Regions from separate parts of the Pseudacidobacterium ailaaui genome, predicted to be linked through region 1. Evidence: predicted binding sites of a transcription regulator. Region 1 holds the regulator's gene; each other region holds the start of a gene.

Evidence for each region. Region 1 encodes LexA, which represses DNA repair genes until DNA is damaged. Its sites were predicted from a motif close to CANTTCGCTTTTTATTCGC; they were not measured.
Region 2: a site for LexA is predicted at 2,765-2,783, ahead of N655_RS0113680 (sugar isomerase). Genes of this name have one in related genera too.
Region 3: a site for LexA is predicted at 5,320-5,338, ahead of recA (recombinase RecA). Genes of this name have one in related genera too.

What each region holds. Positions count from the first base shown of each region.
Region 1 covers NZ_JIAL01000001.1:448,883-456,311, reverse strand. Annotated here, with positions in the region: gene thrC (threonine synthase) at 1-1,255, shown strand, start outside; gene thrB (homoserine kinase) at 1,255-2,172, shown strand; gene trxA (thioredoxin) at 2,441-2,773, shown strand; gene lexA (transcriptional repressor LexA) at 2,827-3,432, opposite strand; gene N655_RS0102120 (response regulator transcription factor) at 3,762-4,445, shown strand; gene N655_RS0102115 (sigma-54 dependent transcriptional regulator) at 4,460-5,692, shown strand; gene flgB (flagellar basal body rod protein FlgB) at 5,792-6,181, shown strand; gene flgC (flagellar basal body rod protein FlgC) at 6,207-6,650, shown strand; gene fliE (flagellar hook-basal body complex protein FliE) at 6,672-6,971, shown strand; gene fliF (flagellar basal-body MS-ring/collar protein FliF) at 6,993-7,429, shown strand, end outside.
Region 2 covers NZ_JIAL01000001.1:3,050,530-3,057,958, forward strand. Annotated here, with positions in the region: gene N655_RS0113665 (MFS transporter) at 1-861, shown strand, start outside; gene N655_RS0113670 (L-rhamnose mutarotase) at 866-1,183, opposite strand; gene N655_RS0113675 (GH39 family glycosyl hydrolase) at 1,197-2,693, opposite strand; gene N655_RS0113680 (sugar isomerase) at 2,830-4,020, shown strand; gene N655_RS0113685 (bifunctional rhamnulose-1-phosphate aldolase/short-chain dehydrogenase) at 4,100-6,325, shown strand; gene N655_RS19080 (rhamnulokinase) at 6,338-7,429, shown strand, end outside.
Region 3 covers NZ_JIAL01000001.1:991,384-998,812, forward strand. Annotated here, with positions in the region: gene N655_RS17265 (glucoamylase family protein) at 1-2,918, shown strand, start outside; gene N655_RS0104475 (MFS transporter) at 3,000-4,223, shown strand; gene N655_RS0104480 (ROK family protein) at 4,283-5,272, shown strand; gene recA (recombinase RecA) at 5,457-6,536, shown strand; gene N655_RS0104490 (acyl-CoA carboxylase subunit beta) at 6,671-7,429, shown strand, end outside.

The sequences.
Region 1 (7,429 bases):
CGTTTATCCCTCGTGGAGCGACGGCACAGCAGCCGCTGGTGCGAGAAAACCGAATGCCAGCGCGCTGCGATGGCTCTGGAAGGAGCGCCGCAGCTCCCGAGAGGACGCCGACCAGAGCGGAGTCTGGCGCTTCCGCGAATTGCTGCAGGTCCTGCAGGATGAGAAGAACATTGTTTCTCTGCGCGAAGGAAACACCCCTCTGTATCACCTGCCTCGTGCGGCCCGCGCCACAGGGATTTTGGGCCTATATGCCAAGCATCAAGGCATGAACCCCACCGGTTCTTTTAAAGACACAGGAATGACAGCCGCCCTTTCGGTTGCACATGAGCTGGGATATGAATGGGTGGCTTGTGCTTCGACCGGCAACACCTCAGCGGCGATGGCGGCATATGCGGCCCGTGCCGGGATGCGCAGTCTGGTACTGATTCCGGAAGGCAAGATTGCCTGGGGCAAGCTTTCGCAGGCCATGGATTACGGGGCCCTGACCATACAACTGAAGACCGATTTTGACGGCTGCGTCCGCGTGCTTACCGAGGTTGTCCGGAGGGCCCCGGTCTATCTGCTGAACTCTGTAAACCCGTATCGATTGGAAGGGCAGAAGACCCCTGCACTCGAAATTGCCGAGGCCATGGATTGGGATGTCCCCGACCACGTCATCGTTCCAGGAGGGAACCTGGCGAATAGCTCGGCGCTGGGCAAGGCCTTTGAGGAGATGAAATATCTCGGACTGACCCTGAAAATGCCGAGAATTTCAGTCATCCAGGCGCAGGGGGCAAACCCGTTATACCGGGCCATGCAGAAAAATGCAGGACAAACACTCGAACCGGTCCAGGCAGATACGCGCGCTTCAGCTATCCGAATTGGAAATCCGGCGTCATGGAAGAAGGCCGTCCGGGTCATCCAGAAATCGGGCGGGTGGTGCGAGCAGGTGGATGAAGCCGAGATCGCACTGGCCAAAGCCGAGATTGGGGCAGAAGGCATCGGATGTGAGCCGGCCTCGGCTGTGACCCTTGCCGGCCTGAAAAAACTGGTGCTTCAAGGGAAAGTCAGACCGGAAGAAAGGGTCGTGCTGCTTTTGACCGGACACACTCTCAAGGATTCTGACTATACAATTGCCTATCATCGCGGAGACCTGCTCAAACCGGAAGAGTTTGGCAGTTTACGAGACGAAATTGAAGTAACTCGACGCAATGCGGTCGAACTGGAAGCGTCGGTGGATTCGGTACTGAGAGAGTTAGAGAAAGCTAGAAGATAATGGTCCAGCAATCATTCAAAATCAAACTTCCTGCGACTTCGGCCAATCTGGGGCCGGGCTTTGATGCAGTGGCTCTGGCACTCTCGCTGTATCTGGAAGTCGAAGCAACGCCCGCCGAAGCGTATTCGGTTTCCGCCAGGGGGAGGAATGCTGACATCTGTGGATCGGTCAGTAACAACCTCCTGCTTGAAACCTATCAGAGGGTCCTGAAGGAGCAGGGTATCCAGGACATGCCGCTGTCTCTCAAGGTCCAGAACGGCATTCCTATAGGAATGGGCCTTGGCTCTTCGGCGGCAGCCCGTCTGGCCGGAGTGGCACTGGCTGCGCATTTTGGCAACCTTGACTGGGACCGCAGCCAGATTCTGACAGAAGCATCGCGGATGGAAGGACATCCGGACAACACAGCGGCCTGCTGGTTAGGCGGATACACCGTTGCCTGCTGGCACAATGACGAGGTCGTTGCGATCTCTCTGACTCCCCGCTCTTACTGGAGGGCGCTGGTGGTTGTTCCCCAAAATCCTTTGTCTACCCATCTTTCACGCAAAGCTGTGCCAGAGAGCTTCAGCCGCGCGGATGCTGTGGCCAACATTCAGCGGGTGGCCTTGCTGACGGCGGTATTCGCTTCAGGACACAGTGACGTCATGCCGACCGCGACCCAGGACCGGCTCCATCAGCCTTATCGTGCCGAGGTCTGCCCTTTGCTCAAAAAGCTGTTGCCTTTAGCAGAACAAGAAGAGGTTCTGAGCGTCACCCTCAGCGGGGCCGGCCCCTCCGTTCTCGTGCTGGTGGAATCGGATTTTCAGATGAATCGCGTGCAGGAGGCAATTCGGGCGCGGGTGGTGGACGAACCGATCGAAATTCTCACCTGCCACATGGAGCTCGATCCGGCCCATTTTCTTCAAAATGCTGCGAAATAGGTCAACTTTACCGGGAAAGTACGATTTGGTTACCAAAGTTTGCTTTACATCACCGACCTAAGATAGTAGCTTCCAATCGTGGGCAGTTCTGGGGGAGGGCTGCTCCAGGCGCCTGAGACTCTGAAGCGATTCGAGTCCGGGCGCCTTTCTCATTTTCGGCCAAGTGGGAAAACGGCAGGATTCTATTTTGGATTTTCACCCCTGTTGCGACCTTTCCCCTGCATTTATCATCAAAGAAGATGAAATTTGCACCACAAAAAGGAGGAGCATGGCAGGTCTGGCAGTAGCAGAAGTCAACGATACAAACTTTGAGCAGGAGGTGCTCCAGTCAGATCAGCCTGTGCTGGTAGATTTCTGGGCCGCATGGTGTGGTCCCTGTAAGGCCCTTGCACCGATCGTCGATGAGGTTGCCTCTGAGTACAGCGGAAAGCTGAAGGTGATGAAGATGGACGTGGACCGCAATCAGGCGACCCCCATGCGCTATGGCATCCGCGGGATCCCTGCATTGCTGCTCTTTAAGGGGGGAAAGGTGGCTGACCAGATTGTCGGTTATGTCCCGAAGGACACCATTGCCCGCAGTATTGCGCGCGTCATCGGTTAAATCGAATTCCGACCTATGTGTGAAGGGGCCTGCCATGCGCAGGCCTTTTTATTTCAGGCATATCTTCGAAGAATGCCCAACGCCCGCCCCTGGATTGCAACCTGCTCTGCCGGGACGTAAATCGGCTCCATCTCTGCATTGGAAGGCTGCAAACGGACCGTGTGGCCTTCGAGATAGTAGCGTTTCAGCGTTGTCTCCGCACCGTTGACGAGCGCAACAACAATTTCTCCCTGATGCGCGGTCTGCGTCCTTTCCACCAGGACATAATCGCCGTCCACGATGTGCTCATCGCGCATCGAATCGCCGCGTACCTGAAGCACGAAGACATCACGGCTGCCAATGATGTCACCCAGAGAGATGCTTTCGGCCGTCTCCGGGGCTTCAACCGGAAAACCGGCCGCAATCCGGCCTGCGAGGGGCAGGCGGTCCGGTAGCGTCGATTTGCTGCGGGGTGGCAGGACGTCAATCGAGCGGCTGCGGTTGTGTGCCCGCTCAAGCAGCCCTTTGTTTTGCAGATTGGTGATGTGCTTGTGGACGGTGGCCAGCGACTTGAGGCCCAGTCCCCGGGCAATCTCTTCAAAGGAGGGGGAGTAGCCGTTGCGTTGCACAAAGCCGGAAATGAAATCCAGCACCTCTTTTTGCCGTCGCGTAACTGCCATGCCCGTATTTTAGCGAATAAAAAGCGAATCGTGGAGGAAAATTTGAGCCAGGAAATTTTCCGCTAAGGCGATCCAGGGTCTTGGCGGCTTTCCTGCAGAGTCGAGGCGAAGGTGTTTTCTGCCCGGCCTCGCTCCTTTTCCGGACGATCTGCTTTCTGACCAAAGGAGCATGTCAAGGCTTCCGGGGCGAGATTTTTGGCACGGATTCCCATCTTGAAACACCAGCCGGAGCTTTCCCAATACAAAATCTCTTCAGCAGATTTCACTCATGCATTTCTTGTGTTCCCACCGCAATACAAGAGAAGTTGAATGCAGCGAGGGAATTCCAGATGCGGTTATTGGTCGCAGACGATGATCCGGCACTGGCGCGGTTTTTGTGCCGGGGGTTTGAGGCAGAGGGGCACCAGGTGATGCTGGCCCAGGACGGATTGAAAGCGATGGAGATGTTTGTGTCAGAGATGCCGGACCTTACCGTGCTGGACCTGGATTTGCCGCAGCGGGACGGGATGGAAGTCCTGCGGTTTTTGCGATCGGTAAGCGAGGAAGCGCCGGTCCTGGTGCTGACGGCCAGAGAGGGAATCGAGACCCGGGTCCGCTGTCTGGAGATGGGTGCCGATGACTACATGCTGAAACCGTTCTCTCTGCGTGAGCTGCGTGCGCGTTGCCGCTCCGTGATGCGGCGGCGGCAAGGAGCGGGCCTGGTGCTCCGTTATGCCGACCTGGAGGTCCATCGTGTGGAGCGGACTGCAGTACGGGGCGGCGAGTCTGTGCAGCTGACCAATAAAGAGTTTGCCTTGCTCGAATTTCTGTTGCTGAACCGGGGACGCTGCGTTCCGCGCACGGACCTGTTGCGGCAGGTATGGGGGATGAACCCGGAGGCCGGTACGAATGTAGTGGATGTCTATGTGAATTATTTGCGCCGCAAATTAAAAGACACCGGAGAGTCGGCGCTGATCCAGACCATACGCGGGCTGGGTTATTCCATCGGATTCAAACCAACGTCCCAGGGCTAAGACACAGAGGAGGAATGATGTCTACTGCTACAGTCATCAAACGGCCCGTGGCCGCGCAGGTGCGGACCGCCATTCTGGCCAGCGCAGATGCTTCTTTTCGGCAGCGGGTGAAGGAGGCATTGGATGGTCTGCACTGGAAGGTGCGCGAGGCCAGCGGTGGCGCCGAGGTGATGGATCTACTGGACCTCTGCCCAGCTGAGGCAGTCATCCTGGATTCCTGGCTGCCTGACCTGGAAGTGGAGGAGTTTATCGCGGAGTTTGAGCGGCTCTATCCTGCCGTGGACCTGGTCCTGGTGGATGGAAGAGCGGCCAGCACGCTGCGCAGTCCTCGGCGCAATGAGATCCACTTTGCCCTGCGGCGGGCCCAGGATGCGGATGGGGCCATTTGGAACAGCGCCCCGGTGCTCCCGGAGCAGCAAGAGGCGCCGCAGAAAAAGCGATGGATTGTCGCAGCAGCCCCTCCGGACGCCGCCTTTTCTGCCCAGCTGCCTGAACTGATCGGCCAGCATCCTCAAATGGCTGAATTGGGCCGCCGCATCCGCATGGTGGCCCCTCGCAACACGACGGTCCTGGTGCAGGGGCCGACCGGGACTGGAAAGGAGCTTGTGGCACGCGCGATCCACAGGCTGAGCCCGCGTTCCGGGCGTCCCTTCATCGCATTGAATTGCGCGGCCATCCCGGAGGCCTTGCTGGAGGCCGAACTCTTCGGGCATACCCGCGGTGCTTTTACCGGTGCGGTTCAGGGGCGGACTGGGCGGATTGAAGCCGCCGATGGCGGTACGCTCTTTCTGGATGAAATTGGAGAGATGCCGCTTGCCCTTCAGGCCAAACTGCTGCGCTTTGTGGAGTGCGGTGAAGTACAACGCGTGGGTGAAAATGAGCCAGTCCGTGTGGATGTCCGCATTGTGGCTGCAACCCACCGTCATCTGGCGCAGCTGGCCGAAAAGGGGGAGTTTCGCGCCGACCTGTACTTCCGGCTTTCGGTCTTTCCGATCCAGACCCCGCCACTGGCGGCACATTCGCAGGACATTCCGCTGCTGGTCGAACACTTTATAGAAAGGCTGGCGCGGCAGAGTCCGGCAAAAGCGATCACCCACGCGGCCATGGAAAAGCTGATGGAGCATCACTGGCCGGGCAATGTCCGCGAGCTGGAGCATGTGATGGAGCGCGCCTGGATCCTGGCCGAGGACCGGCCTGAGATTGATGCTGGAGAAATCGAGTTTGGCGATCAGCCGGGCAGGAGCTGAGATTTTTCTAATCTCATTGGCCGCCGACCGGGCCTTCCCATGCAAAGCAAAGAGCGGGCCTGCTCGATTTATCGGCGGGCAGGAAGGAGAGGATGAAGGATGCAGATTACGACCCCTGTGGAAGACGCGCTGGAGCGCTATCTCGATCTTTCAGCACTGGAGCTGAAATATACGGCGCAGAATATGGCCAACATCGACACGCCCGGATATAAGACGGTCGGGTTTGAGTTTGCCGCCGAGATGCAGCGATCGCTGCAGGGTTTGCTGTCTGCGCAGACGGACAATGGCGTGGCGCGCAGGCGCTTCACGCCGCCGACGGTGCGCGCAGGGCTCGTGGATGGCCTGCTGGCCCGACCGGATGGAAACAATGTTTCGATGGATCGCGAAGGTCTGAATCTGGCTGAGGCGCAGTTACAGTTTCGCACCGGGGTGGAGCTATGGAAACGGGAGTTGACCCGCATCATGGATGCCATCCACGCAGACAAGTAAGGCAGCAGATCTGGGAGAAGGGGCAATGAACCTGTTTGGTGTTCTGGAAATAAGCGGTTCGGCGCTGAAAGCCGAACGGATCCGTGCCGAAGTTGTGGCGGCCAATATGGCCAATGCGGAGACGACCCGCACGGCCGACGGCACGCCTTACCGCCGTCAGCATGTCGTCTTTACCTCGGCAGCAGCGGAGCCATCTACCTTTGCCGGAGAGCTGATGTCCCAGTCGGAGCCGAAAATGGGTGGGGTTGCAGTTTCAGCGGTCGTTCAGGACCCGGCAAGTACACTGCGCCGCTATGACCCAGGGCATCCGGATGCGGACAAGGACGGGTATGTGAATTATCCGGACATTAATCCGCTAACGGAAATGGTGGACATGATGGGAGCAACGCGGGCCTACGGGCTGAATGCCTCAGCTGTGCAGGCCGAGAAAGGCATGATCAGCGCATCGCTGGACATTCTGAAGTCTTAAACCAACCTTCGAGGGACCGACATGCAGATTCAATCTCAAATCGTGACAGCATCCCTGGCGGGGCAGACCGAGGAGGCTTTGGGGACAGACAATGCCCAGCAGGTGCCGTTCGCCGGGCTGCTAAAAGATGCTGTGGGGAAGATGCAGCAGCTGGAGGACCAGGCCTCCCAGGCCGTCGAGGGGCTGCTGGATGGCAGCGGTACGGATGTGCACACGGCAATGATTGCGGTCAGTAATGCCGATGCGGCCTTCGAGCTTGCCCTGGCCGTACGGAATAAGGGTATGGCCGCTTTCGAGCAGCTGATGAACATGCAGTTTTAGAGCCGGCGGGGACAGCGCAGCATGGACGAAAACCAGCAGATACAACCAGCACCGGCCGCGGCCACCGGCCTGCTTGGGCGCACCAATGCGATGTTTGCGCCCCTGGCCGCCCGTTTCCGCAGCATGGAACGACAGCAGAAGCTCTGGTTTTCCGGGGCCTCGGCTTTGGCCCTGCTCTGCTTTCTTGCCATCCTCTGGTTTGCCACGCGGACCGACTGGAAGGTCCTCTATGCTGGGCTGGAACCGCAGGATGCCCGTGAAATTGCTTCGGAGCTGACGGCGTCCAACATTCCTTTCGATCTGTCTGCGGATGGAACGACCCTGCGGGTCCCGGCTTCCAGTCTGGACAAGGCGCGTCTGGCAACCACGGCCAAAGGCGGCCCCAAGAGCGGCAGGATGGGTTTTGAGCTTTTTGATAAGCCGAACTGGATCGGCTCAGAATTTGACGAGAAGGTGAA
Region 2 (7,429 bases), 2.6 Mb from region 1:
AAATTTGCGTCAGCGATTGGCGTGCCACTCATCGGCCTTCTGCTCTTGCGTATCGGCTGGCGACTGAGCTTTGCAGCTACCGGTCTCATCAGCTTCTGTTATTTTCTTCTTTTTTCCCTGGTCTACCGCGATCCAAAAGAAGACGACGGACTGACCGAGGCGGAAAGCCGTTACATTGCTGAAGCAGATGCCGAGAAACAGGTGTATCAACCGGACGAACATGTTTCCCTGGGATATCTGTTGCGCCGAAAAAAGGTCATCGGGCTTGCGTTGGGCTTCGGCTCCTACAATTATGTGTTCTACCTTCTTTTGACCTGGCTGCCGAGCTATCTTTCGCGTTCCCTGCACATGGACCTGATGCAATCGTTTCTTTATACCGGAGTGCCCTGGATTGCGGCAACCGTGACGGACCTTATGATTGGCGGCTGGCTGGTGGATGCGCTGATCCAGCGCGGATGGAATGCGGACCTCGTCCGGCGTGTTGTGCTCATTAGTGGAACGGCCCTGGGACTGGGCATCTTCGGAGCGGCCTATGCTCATTCTTCCGTACAGGCGTTGTTCTGGATCAGCCTCTCCATCAGTGGCCTTGCCGCCGCTGCTCCGGTGGGCTGGTCTGTGCCCTCGCTGATTGCGCCTCGGGGCAGCGTGGGAAAACTTGGTGGCATTCTGAATTTCGCCAATCAGGTCTCCGGCATTGCTGCCCCGGTGGTTACAGGGTATCTGGTCTCGGCTCAGCATTCCTTTGCGCTGGCCTTTGGCGTTGCTGCTGCGTATCTGGCGGCGGGAATCGCTGGCTACATTTTCCTTCTCGGAAAAATTGAACCGATTCCTGCAGAAGCGGGTCCGGAGTCCGTAGCATAATGTGTCAGGGAAGGTAAAAGACCTCGCGCATCATGGGAAAACGCTCTCCAGGGCGCAGTCCTTCCAATGGAGCGAAATACGCAGCCATGGCTTGCTGCCAGCGCGTATTGACCGGATCCTGTTCAATCTTGCTCCAGGTATCTTCAAAGTCCTCCACACGCATGGTCAAGACCAGAAGTTCATCACGCCGGAAAATGGAATACTCAGTGACCCCGGCGCGCTTGAGCAGTGTGAGCATCTCTGGCCAGACGGACTCATGGGCTTTGTCATAGGCGTCTCCGGCACCGGGCCGAAGCTTGAGCATAAATGCGACTCTCTGCATGGTGCTTCCCCTTCTATTGTGCTGATGGCCACGTAGCGACGGTGACAGCAAAGGGAGCCATCGTGACGGTCGTGCCGTCTGCCTGCGATTTCCGCGGCGCTTCTTCCCCGGTGGCTTCGTCCACTGTCCACAGCATCGCGTGGGCCGCTTCCTGCGGCAGGACCACTTCGACAGGATGGTTTCGTTTGTTGACCAAAAGCAGCTTTTTGCCTTTAGGTGTCAGGAAGGCCTGCGCTGCCGTCTCTTGCTGGTCGTGGGAGATGGTTGTTTCCATGAGTTTGTCTCCGGCGTGGAAATTGTCCCGAATAAGCTTCAGCACCCAATAACGCGCATTCGGCTTTCCCGTACGCCAGTCCATCATGGATACGCTGGGAAATTGCGATGGATAGCCGACGAGCTGAGACTCGCCAATCACATCAATCCCTTGCCGTGCGAGGCCCATAAAAAGATACGCATACATGGCCCCGGCAGCATTCCAGTAAATTTCAGGGGTGGTGAAGGGAAGCGCCCTTCCCAGCGCGTTCTCTTCGCCGTCGCCAGGAAGAATGACACCTAGCTCGTCGATGTCGGTCCTGGTTTCAGGAGAGAGACGCTTACGGATGGCTTCAATAAATTTGACCTCAGCCAGAAAACGGTCCGCCTGGTCGAAAAAGGCATATTGCCAGACATTGGCATCGTGACCATCCGGCGGAGAGGCATAGAAGTGATATGAGATGAAATCGAGCGGGATTCCGGGCTTGTGGTTCGCATGGTTTAGAAAGTATTCATACATGTCGGGCCGGTCGGCCATGGCAAGCGCAAGGCCCACAAACTTTGTTTGCGGGCTAACCCGGTGGATGGCGGAAACAATGGCGTCATAGCGTTCGGTGTACTGTTGTGGCATTGTCTTGTGCTCAAAATCGGGCTCATTCAGGACTTCCCAGTAAGGAAAACTGTAATGGTAGCCGGAGCGGTGCTCTTTGCCGCTTTCGTCAAGAAAGCCGCCTTTGGTGTACCAGCTCACCAGACGCGCATAGTAGTCGCCCAGCTCCTTGCCTGATGGGTCCCTGAGCTCTGTTCCCTGCGTGTAGTTCCATGTGACCTGATTGGGATCGTCAGGATACGCGACGGGCTTGTCTGTCTTAAAAAGCCACGCAGGTATTGTGCTGAAATTCATGATGGTGGAATGACCTTCAGTGGCGTTGAGAAAATCTGTGGTCATTGGATCAATGAGAGAAAAATCCCACGATCCTTTTTCAAGTTCCGCCACGGCGAGCCTGGGATAGGGCAACCAGGGGACATAGCGGACATAATCAGCGCCCAGGGCCTTGAGCGCGGCGAAGGACTGGTCGTGGATGGGGGAGCCTCGCCGCAGCATCGGATTTACGACAACCTGAAGGGTGGGTGTGGACCGGGAAATGAGCAGGACTTTGTTCCAATCCACTGAGATGGAAGGCGTCTGCTGCGCAGGGGAAAAAGTGGCCAAACCCAGCAGAAGCGCGAGTGTCGAAAGCGATATTTTTCGCGTCATAAGAAGTGGTCTAAACTCCGTCGGCGCAATGATAGTACGCCCGGATACAAATATGAAATAGAATTTCTATTGAAAATGCACAGCGATTGGAGCTACACTCCGCTTTGCCTGAGTCAGGTCATGAAAAGAGGATGAAATGCACACAGAGGACCGCTACGAGCGGGTTTTGGATCAGCTAGATGGCTTTGTCATTGAAATTCCTTCCTGGGGTTTTGCCAATACCGGCACGCGGTTCGGCAAATTTCTTCAGGCAGGGGCCGCAGCGGCCCTGGAGGAAAAATTTGCAGATGCGGCCCAGGTGCATGGTCTGACCGGGGCCACCCCCTCGCTGGCGCTCCATGTGCTGTGGGACCTACCCGGTGGTGTTGCCGATGTGGCAAAGGTAACGCAAATGGTCTCCCGATATGGCATCCGGGCCGGTTCGATCAATCCAAACCTGTTCCAGGACCAGGAGTACAAATTCGGGTCTATCTGCAATCCGGACCCTGCTGTGCGCCGTAAAGCCGTAGATCATCTGCTGGACTCGGTTGAGATCGCAAAGGCGCTGGGGTCACAGGACATTTCCCTATGGGTGTCCGATGGTTCGAATTATCCGGGTGCTCAGAGTATTCGGAAGCGGATTGTCTGGATGGAGGAGGCGCTGCAGGCCACGCATGAAGCCATGAATGACGGCCAGCGCCTTTTGATCGAATACAAGCCCTTTGAACCGGCGTTTTATTTTACCGACATCGCCGATTGGGGAATGGCCGCGCATCTGGCGCAACACGTGGGGCCGCGGGCCTTTGTTCTGGTAGATACCGGACACCATTACCAATCACAGAACATTGAGCAGATCGTCGCCTGGCTTCTGCATCTGCGGCGCCTGGGCGGGTTCCATTTCAACGACCGCCGCTATGCCGATGATGACCTGACCATTGGATCGATTGATCCGTACCAGGTGTTCCGGATTTTCCATGAGATCCTGAGCGAGTCGGACAGAAACGTAACTGAATCGGTTGCATACATGATTGACCAGAGCCATAACATTAAAGGCAAGCTGGAAGCGATGGTGCAGACCGTGGTCACAGCGCAGGAGCTTTATGCCAAAGCGCTTCTTGTAGACCGCGAGCGTCTGGCGGAGTTGCAGTCTGCATCCAGGACGGTGGAAGCTGAGGAGTGTCTGCGCGACGCATTTTGGACAGATGTACGTCCCTTGCTGAAGAGCTGGCGTGAGCGGCGTGGTCTGCCGGCAGATCCATTGAGTGCGCTTCGCGAAAGCGGGTATGTGGAAAAGATTGAGCGTGAGCGGGGCGCGCGAAACGCTACGTTCACGAGCAGTTATGCGTGATGATTTCTATTGGTAAATAGATTCTATATAGGTATAATCTGACTCAATTGCTTCTTAGAACCAGTAAAGGAACTTTTATATGTCTCCCGTCGCCGAACCGGCAAAAAAACTGAACCTGAAATATTTGGAAGACCGTTGGAACGATACGGAAGCAGCCGGGATGGATGAGCCAGAACGACTGCGCTATCGCTCGAACCTGCTGGGCTCGGACCTGCGCATTACCAATTTTGGCGGCGGCAATACGAGCTCCAAGATCGATCAGTCCGATCCTCTTGACGGCAGCACAAAGCGGGTGCTGTGGGTGAAAGGAAGCGGCGGAGACCTGGGCAGCATCAAGCGAAGCGGTTTTGCCACGTTATATCTCGACAAGCTGCTGGCGCTTGAAGCGCTTTACAAAGGCGCGGAGTTTGAGGATGAGATGGTGGATTACTATCCGCTCTGCACCTTTGGCATCAATCCGGTGGCGGCTTCGATTGATACTCCGCTGCACGGCTTTCTGCCTTTTGCCCATGTAGACCATCTGCATCCAGACTGCGCGATTGCGCTGGCAGCGGCGGCCAATGGTCGCGAAAAGATGGAGCAGTTCAATCGCGAATACGACCACAAGCTCATTTGGCTGACGTGGCAGCGTCCAGGCTTTGAGCTGGCCATGATGCTCAAACGTGCTGTGGCGGAAAATCCGGGCTGCGATGGTGTGGTCCTCGGCGGACACGGGCTATTTACCTGGGGAGAGACCCATCGCGAATGTTACGCAAACACTCTTACGATCATTGATGAGCTGACAGACTTCATCGAGAAGCATATTCAGAGGAAGGGCAAGGCGATTTTTGGCGGCCAGAAGAGAAGGCCACTCGACAACCGAAGCGATCTGGCGCTGGAGATCCTTCCCTTTTTGCGCGGCCGTGTTTCCCAGCAGAAGCGGCTCATCGGGACCTACTGCGACCTTCCGGAAGTGCTGGAGTTTGTGAACTCGACGGATGCCGCAAAGCTGGCATACCTGGGCACCAGCTGCCCTGACCACTTCATCCGCACGAAGATTCGTCCCTTCTTTGTAGACTGGGACCCAGCCAGCGACCTCAGTGTTTTGAAAGAACAGATTGAGTCCGGGCTGGAGCAGTATCGTAAAGATTACGTAAGCTACTATCAAGGCCATCGCGATCCTTCTTCTCCGGCCATGCGGGATCCCAATCCGACCGTTGTGCTCATTCCCGGCATCGGCATGTTCAGCTTTGGCAAAAATAAACCGGAGTCACGCATTACTGGCGAGTTTTATGTGAACGCCATCCATGTGATGAAAGGCGCAGCTGCGCTTGACGAGGGAAGAGTTTCAGGAACCGTTCCGCAGTGCGGATCGGCTGCGCTGGCCAGTGACTTCAAAGTAGAAGACAATTACGTAGCGCTGCCTGCGTCGGAAGCCTTCCGCATCGAATACTGGAAACTTGAAGAGGCGAAGATTCGCCGCCAGCCTCCGGAGAAGGAATTGAGTCGACAGATTGCTTTGGTCGTCGGAGGCGGCAGCGGTATCGGCAGGGAAGTGGCCCTGCTGGCGGCCGAGCGTGGCGCGCATGTTGTTGTTGCCGATCGCGATTTTGCTGGGGCAGAGCGGGTTGCAGAGGAAGTGAAGAGCGTTGCGGGCAAAGAAGCGGCCCTGGCAGTTTCCGTGGACATCCGCAGCCGCGAGGCCATTCGCGCCGCAATGCGCGAAACGGTGAAGGCCTTTGGCGGACTCGATATTCTGGTCAATACGGCTGCCATCTTTCCTTCCTCCCCAGACGGGGTCATTACAGAAGCGCAATGGGCCCTCACGCTGGAGATCAATGTGACTGCGAACTTCCTGCTGGTGGATGAGATTGGCAAGTTGCTGCGCGACCAGGGGCTTGCGGCCAATGTGGTGTTGACCAGCTCGGCCAATGCTGTGGTCCCGAAAAAGGGAAGCGAGGCCTATGACGTGAGCAAGGCAGCGTTGAGTCATCTTGTGCGTGAACTGGCCGTTTCACAGGCGCCACTGGTGCGTGTCAACGGCATCAGTCCGGCAACGGTTGTAAAGGGTTCGACCATGTTTCCGCGCGACCGTGTGATTGCCTCGCTCAAAAAATACGAGATTCCGTTTGATGCAAAGCTGAGCGATGATGACCTGCGGAACCTGCTGGCAAAGTTCTATGCAAAGCGCACGTTGACGCACCAGCCGATTGACCCGCGCATCTGTGCCGAGGCCATTTTGTTTCTTGCGGGCCCCAAGGCCCCATGCACCACCGGTCACCTGATTCCTGTGGATGGTGGTTTGGCCGATGCATTCCTGCGCTAGCGAGAAGACTCCATGCCAGAGAACCTTCCCTCGATGGTCGCAATCGATCTGGGTGCGGAGAGCTGCCGCGTCTCGCTGCTGTGCTGGAAAGACGGCCGGCCACAGATAAACCTGGTGCATCGCTTCCGGAACGCTCCGGTGGAGCAGGGCGGCTCCTTGCGCTGGGAACTGAGTCGGATTTGCGCTGAGGTGGAAAGGGGCCTCCGGTTTTGCGCAGAAGAGGCCCAGGGACCAATCGCTTCGATCGGTGTAGACGGTTGGGCAGTGGATTATGTCCGCCTGGACCAGGAAAGTAGGCCGTGGTCAGAGCCGTATTGTTATCGTGATACCCGAACCGAAGCCGCCGAGGCCGCGGTGCGCAGGCAGATTACTCCGGAGGAGCTGTTCCTGATTGGCGGAGCCCAGCCTCTGCGACTGAACACGCTCTTTCAGCTTGTGGCGGACAAGCTGGCCGGCCTGCCGGACAGTGCGCCGTGGGTGAATCTGCCCGAATACCTGCTGATGTACCTCGGAGGAAAGCGCGTTTCAGAATTTACCAATGCCACACACACTGGTCTGGTGGATGCAAAGACGCGCTCATGGAGCAGGGAAATCTTCAGCCGCTGCGGTCTGGATCTCAACTCGGCCCCGGAGTTGGTCCCCACGGGCAGCATTCTGGGAGAGGTCAAAGGTGAAATTTCCAGCTTGGCAGCCTTCCGGCGGGCAAAACTGGTTGCTCCATGCTGTCATGATACTGCTTCTGCTGTCGCTGGCATTCCGCTGCATGGTGATGACTGGGCCTACATCAGTTCCGGGACCTGGTCGCTTGTAGGTGTGCTTCTCGACCGCTCCATCGCCACTCGCGAGGCCTTTCATGCTGGTTTTACAAATCTGGGCGCGGCAGGAGAGCAGATCTGTTTTCATAAAAACGTGAATGGGATGTGGTTATTGCGGCAGTGTATGGCACAGCTCTGTCCGGAACAAGAGTGGCCGATGGCTGACCTGATTGCTGCTGCGGAACGCTTGCCCGCTCCGCAGGAACTGCTTGAGGTAGATGATCCTGATCTATTACTGCACGGAAAGATGGCATCGCGCATCAATGCGCAACGGAGGCGGCGTGGACTG
Region 3 (7,429 bases), 540 kb from region 1:
CAGGCAATCTGGAAGTACTGAAGCAGGTGCGGTATATCATCACGCTCGATTCCGACACACAGCTTCCGCGCGGATCGGCCCATGCCATGGTGGGGGCCATGGCGCATCCGCTGAACCGCGCCATCATTGATCCCGAGCGACGCATCGTGACAGATGGTTATGGCATTTTACAGCCGCGTGTGGGGGTCAGCGTGCATTCCGCATCGCGGTCCCGCCTGGCCTCAATTTATTCCGGCCAGACTGGTTTTGATATCTATACCCGCGCCATTTCTGACGTGTATCAGGACCTCTACGGCGAAGGCATCTTCACCGGGAAAGGCATCTATGAAGCCGCCACACTGCACGCGGTCCTGGACCGCCGTTTTCCTCGCAATGCGCTGCTCAGCCATGACCTGATTGAAGGCGCATACGCACGCGCGGGCCTGGCCACCGACATCGAAGTCATTGACGATTATCCTTCGCACTACTCGGCTTATACGCGGCGGAAGCACCGCTGGGTGCGGGGCGACTGGCAAATTGTGCAGTGGCTCTTTTCCCGCGTTCCGGACGAGTCCGGACGCTATGTGCGCAATCCCATTTCGACCATTTCGCGCTGGAAGATCTTCGACAATCTGCGCCGTTCCTTAGTCGAGCCGATGACGATGGTGCTGCTGGTCGCCGGGTGGATGGGGCTTCCGGGCGGTCCTCTTTACTGGACCCTGGTGACTCTGCTTCTACTCTTCCTGCCCCCCTTCGTGCAGCTGCTCTTTAGCGCGGCGCGCGCGCTCGCCAGCGAACAGCAGGGGGCCCTGCGCGAGGCCTTCCTCGGCTTCCTGCAAAGTGCCTTCATTGCCCTGCTGAACCTCATCTTCCTGCCCCACCAGACCCTGCTTACCGTGGACGCCATCGTCCGCTCCCTGGTGCGGCGCTTTATCACAGGCCAGCGGCTGCTTGAATGGGAAACAGCGGCCGAGGCAGAAACAGCGGCAAAGCGCACGACACCCGTAGACCGTTATCTTGCTCTGATCCCTCTGTTTACGATCCTGCTGGCGGTCATCATTCTGGCCGTCTCTCCTCTCGCGCTGCTGGTGGCTGCACCCATTCTGCTGTTATGGGGCTTTTCCGGCGGCATCACTTACTGGCTCAATCAGCCTCCGCGCGATGAAGCCCGCCGGTTGTCAAAGAGCAATGAGGCCTTTCTGCTCGAACAGGCGCTGCGCATCTGGCGCTACTTTTATCAATTTGGCGGGGAAAGCCATCACTTCCTCATCCCCGACAATGTGGAAGAGGATGGGCTTTATGAGGCCGCCCGGGTGTCGCCTACCAACCTTGGGCTGCTGCTGAATGCACGGCAGGCCGCTGTCGAATTTGGTTTTCTTACAGTACCGGAATTTGCCGCACTCACTCATTCGAGCTTTGCCACCATGGCGAAGCTGGAAAAACACCGCGGACATCTGCTGAACTGGTACGACACACGCACCCTCAGGCCCTTTGAGCCTGCTTTTGTCTCGACCGTAGACAATGGCAACCTGGTGGCCTCCCTGTACACGCTGCGCGGAGGGGCGCTCTCTGTGCTCAAGACGCCTTTGGTCTCCTCCCGGCTGTTCCAGGGCCTGCATACCTTTTCCACCCTGCTGCAGAAGGAGACCTCTGGCCTGGAGAAGGGCCATGCTGCGCCTCCCGGGCCCTCCGCAGCCGCCGAAGCATGGATTGCCTGGATCATGCAGGCAGACCCCGAAGCCTGGAGCAAGCTGCCGATCAAGGAAAAAGGCGATCCCTGGTGGGCCGCAGAGATGCAGGTACGGATTCGCGCCGCGCAGACGATCGTGGAAGACTACATGCCTTGGCTGCTGCCCGAATTCGCCCCACTGCGCTCTGTTGCTCAACTGGGCCTGCGCGAGGACACCATCTTTCCTGCGTTGGAAGACGCAGCCGCCTTTGCCGACCAGCTCATCTCCCGTCTGGGGCGGGCCTGGGCTACCGATGAAGAGGCTGACAGCAACCTCTTTCTTGGGGAAAAGCTGCGCACGCTTCTGCCTGCCGCCCGCGAACGTCTGCGCGGGCTCGAACAAAGCATTCGGGCCATCGCCGAGGAGTCTTCCCGACTGATTGATGAGATGGACTTCTCCTTTCTGCTGCAAAAAGGCAGAATGCTGCTTTCCATCGGCTATGATGTGGCCGCGCAGAAAGTCCATACTGCCTGTTATGACCTTCTGGCCTCGGAAGCGCGCATCGCGTCCTTTGTCGCCATTGCAAAAGGAGATGTGCCGCAGCAGGTCTGGTTCAAAATGGCCCGCATGCATACCATGGCCTATGGCCGCATGGTGTTGCTCTCCTGGACCGGGACCATGTTTGAATACCTCATGCCAGCGCTCTGGATGCGCAGCTATCCTGACACCCTGGTCTCACGCAGCCTGTGTGCCGCCGTCAAGGTACAACAGGCATTCGGACGCGAACATCGTATTCCCTGGGGCATCTCCGAATCCGGCTATGCCGACAAGACAGAGGACGGGCACTATCACTATCAGGCATTCGGCATTCCGCAGCTTGCCCTGAAATACGACGCCACGGCCGGACCGGTGGTCTCTCCCTATTCCACCTTCCTTGCTCTGGGAGTGGACCCGGCCGAGTCCATCCGCAACCTGCACCGCATGGCCAGCCAGGGATGGGTGGGTGCCTTTGGTTTTTATGAAGCCGCCGACTACATCCATTCCAGAAAAAACCCGCAGCTGGCGCGGGAATGGATGGCGCACCATCAGGGAATGTCTCTGCTCGCACTGCTGAACCTGCTGCACGAGGATGCAGCCAAGCAGTGGTTCCACGCGAACCCGGAGCTCCAGGCCACCGAGCTGCTACTGCACGAAAAACCCATCAGCGAAGCGGCGTTGAAGCACGAATACCAGCAATTCTCGCCGCGGAAGCTGAAAAAGGCCGGTTGACGAGACGCAGGACCCTGTCGTTCCCGGACGGAGAAGCTACCACGCATTCTTTGCACTTTCTTTCATCGAATACACTGAAGATTGGAAGACACAGAGACCATCGTTCCGGAAGCACCGGTTGAGCTGCACCCCCGGCACCGCAGCCTGTTGCCATTTTTGGGCGTTGCCTGCGGTGTGAGCGTTTCCAATATTTACTACAACCAGCCGCTGCTGCTGGAGATGTCCCGCAGCCTGCATGTGGAGCACGGCAGCATGGGCTCGGTCGCCGTGGCCACCCAGGTCGGCTACTCCCTCGGCATCCTCGCCTTTGTCCCGCTGGGCGACGTGGTGGAAAGGCGCGGCCTGATGGTCCGTCTTTTTGCAGGAATTGCCTGCTCGGCGCTGCTCTGCGCCTTTGCGCCGACCCTCGCGGTCCTGATTGCGGCCAGTGTCGCCATTGGACTGATGGCAGCGGTCACACACGTGATTGTCCCCATCGCCCCGGAGCTGGCCAGCGATGAGGAGCGCGGACGTGCCGTGGGCACGGTGATGACTGGCCTCCTGCTTGGGGTGTTGCTCGCCCGGACCGTTTCCGGCTGGATCGCCTCTTTTCTGGGATGGAGGACGGTCTTCTTCTTTGCCGCCGCGGCCAGCCTGACCTTTGTTCTGCTGATGGTGCGCCGACTGCCGAAGCTGCCTCCCCATACACCACTGCCCTATCGCGATGCGCTGCGCTCGCTGTGGACCTTGTGCCGCACACAGCCCCTGCTGCGTGAATCGGCAATGCTGGGAGGCCTGGCCTTCGGCGCTTTCAGCGCCTTCTGGACGACCCTGGTCTTCCTGCTTGGTTCGCACCACTATCGCCTGGGCGCAGGCGTGGCCGGCAGCTTTGGTGTACTGGGTGCTACGGGAGCACTGATTGCTCCGGTGGCTGGACGGGTAGCAGACCGGCATGGCTCGCGCGCCGTCGTCACTCTAGGGCTTAGCCTGCTGGCCGTCGGGTTCTGCATCCTCTGGCTCTTTGGCTACCACATCGCCGGACTCGTGGTTGGAGTGGTCGTGCTTGATCTGGGGATGCAGGCCAGCCAGATCGCCAACCAGACCCGCATCTTCGGCCTGGAGCCCGGAGCGCGGGGCCGCATCAACACCATCTATATGACGGTGTACTTCCTGGGAGGATCGCTCGGCTCTTTGTTTTCCACCATTGCCTGGGCACACTGGGAATGGAGCGGCGTCTGCGCCCTCGGCCTCATCATGCTGGCCCTGGCCGCCCTGCTTCATGCCACCGGTGTGCGCACCCAGCCGCCAGTCCCGCTTCCTGCCTGAGGTTGTCGTTCCCGGGGAACCATGCCGGGCTTTCCTGCGTATCTCTCGATAACGTTATCATGTACACTATGGCTGGCATGAACACCTTCTCCATCGGCGTGGACCTGGGCGGCACCAGTCTGCGGGTTGCAGCTTTTACTCAGGACTGGGAACGTCTCAGCGCCATTTCCATGCCCACCCGGGTGGATGCCGGCCCAGAAGCCGTGCTGCAGGATATGGTCTCCGCCATCCGACAGCTTGTGGCGGAACATCAATCTGGTCGGGAATGGGTTGGTACCGGAGTTGGATGTCCGGGGCCCCTTGAGCTTCCCTCAGGACGGCTGCTGACTCCGCCGAACCTGCCCGGCTTTGAGGGGCTGGAACTGAAGACTGAACTGGAGCGGAGGCTGGGATCTCCAGTCCTTGTGGAGTGTGATGCCAATGCCGCTGCACTGGCTGAGTGCCATGCCGGCGCCGGAAAGGCATTCGGGACCCAGTCGCTCTGCATGTTGACTCTGGGCACAGGCGTGGGAAGCGGCATCATTCTGGACGGACATGTCTGGCATGGCTTTGCCGGAATGGCTGGCGAGGCGGGACATGTACCTGTATACCTGGACGGGTTGCCCTGTGGATGCGGCAGCCGGGGTTGCCTGGAACAGTATGCCTCAGCCACTGCCATTGCCCGGGCCGGAAGAAGCCTGGCCGTGGCTGGCCCGCACCATGGACAAGACCCGGTAACAGCACGCAGTCTGGCCGAAAGCGCCTGGGCGGGCGATGCGGAATCTGAAGAAATTTATCGAAAGGTAGGACAGGCACTGGGCATCGGGCTGGCCAGCCTGGTCAGCACCCTGAATCTTCCTTTGTATGTGGTAGGAGGAGGAGTCGCGGCGGCCTGGGACCTCTTTTCGCCCGCCATGTTCGCCGCGATGGAGGCCCATAGCTATATCTATCGTTTGACAAAGCCTGCAGATCCCAGCATTCCTGAGAAAGGACGTACGACAGTGGTCCCGGCCCGGCTGGGGCCAGATTCGGGCCTTCTGGGGGCCGCCATGCTGCCCTTTTTTGCATAAAAAACCTGCCTCGTGGTGGACTTGGCCCGCAACCGCACGTTACTATAGTTTTTGATTTTTGTTCGCCCGGGCCGCCCCGCGGAGTTTCAGTGCTAGAATTGCCTCAACTTCATACAGAATTTGGGCAGAATTGGCGCATTTTCCCTGCGAAAAGGCGCAAAACACAGGGCATGGGAGAAGGATTGTGGCAGCAGATGACCGTACCCGCGCAGTAGAACTGGCGCTTTCACAGATTGAGAAACAGTTTGGCAAGGGCTCAATTATGCGCCTTGGCAGCAAGGAGGCCGTGGCGCCTGTCTCCACCATCTCTACCGGCTCGATCTCCTTTGACGCAGCACTCGGTGTGGGTGGAGTGCCCCGGGGACGCGTGATTGAGATTTTTGGTCCGGAATCCTCAGGAAAAACTACGGTCACGCTCCAGATCATTGCTGAAGCACAGAAGCAAGGCGGGATGGCGGCCTTTGTGGATGCTGAACACGCACTGGATCCGGTCTATGCGAAAAAGCTGGGCGTGGATGTGGACAACCTGCTTGTCTCGCAGCCCGATTACGGGGAGCAGGCGCTGGAAATCACCGAGGCGCTGGTCCGCTCCGGTGCCATTGACGTCCTCGTAGTGGACTCGGTCGCAGCTCTGGTCCCCAAGGCCGAACTGGACGGCGAGATGGGCGACTCGCATGTGGGACTTCAGGCGCGTCTGATGTCGCAGGCGTTGCGCAAACTCACGGGCACGGTCTCCAAATCACGGACCTGCCTGATCTTCATCAACCAGATCCGCGAAAAGATCGGGGTGATGTTCGGCAATCCGGAAACGACGACCGGAGGCCGCGCGCTCAAGTTTTACTCCTCTGTACGCATTGATATCCGGCGTATCTCCGCGGTCAAAGAGGGGGAAAACGTTGTCGGCGCACGGACCAAGGTCAAGATTGTAAAGAACAAGGTGGCCGCACCCTTCCGCGAGGCCGAGTTCGACATTCTTTATGGCGAAGGCATCTCGCGTGAAGGCGATGTTCTGGACCTGGCGGTAGCAAACAATATCGTCGAAAAGTCCGGCGCATGGTATAGCTATGCGGGCGAACGCATCGGTCAGGGCCGGGAAAATGTACGCCAGTACCTGAAAGACAACAAAGAAACCTTTGCCCGCATTGACGCTGAACTGCGCCAGAAGCTTAAGATAGCCGCACCCGCTCCGGCAGAAGTCCCACCCGTCCCGGTAAACGGTGCAACCGCCGCGCAGGAAGCGGTACGGGGCGCGAGACGGCAGTGATTTTCTGGACAGTCGATTTCAGAGGCAGGCGTCTACAGCCTGCCTTTTCTGTTTTCGCAGAAGTTTTCTTGCCGCCCATCCACTCATGATCGAAGCTGGACGTTCTTAAAATCTGATATCCTTGGCCGTTTCCTATGTCTGCACCGGATGAAGCCAAGCTGAACAACGTTCTTACGTCAACACTCGACCCTGGCAGTCCACGGGCCAGGAGCCATACTGCGGCCATGACGGCCCTGGTGGCCAGCATTCGCGCGCAGGAAGCGCAGATCCGCGAAGGTGGAGGCGCAAAGGCCATCGAGGCGCAGCACGCCAAAAAGCGCCTGACAGCGCGGGAACGCATTGCGCTGCTGCTCGATCCTGGAACCGACCTGTTCGAACTGGGGCTGTTTGCCGCCTTCGGCATGTATGAAGAGTGGGGCGGTGCCCCGGCGGCCGGCGTGATCACGGGACTGGGGCGGGTGGCCGGGCGTCTGTGCATGATTATCGCCAATGACGCGACGGTCAAAGCCGGGGCCTTTTTCCCCATGACGGCAAAGAAGGTCATCCGCGCGCAGACCATCGCGATGGAAAACCGCATCCCCACTCTGTATCTGGTGGATTCCGCGGGTGTCTTTTTGCCCCTGCAGGAAGATGTCTTTCCGGACCAGGACGACTTTGGACGCATCTTCCGCAACAATGCAGTGATGTCGGCGATGGGCATTCCGCAGATGACGGCCATCATGGGCATGTGCGTGGCCGGAGGCGCGTATCTTCCGGTGATGACGGACCATGTGCTGATGACCGAAGGCAGCGGACTCTTCCTGGCCGGCCCTGCGCTGGTGCAGGCAGCCATCGGACAGAAGTATTCCGCCGAGGAGCTGGGCGGAGCGGCCATGCACGCACAGATCTCCGGC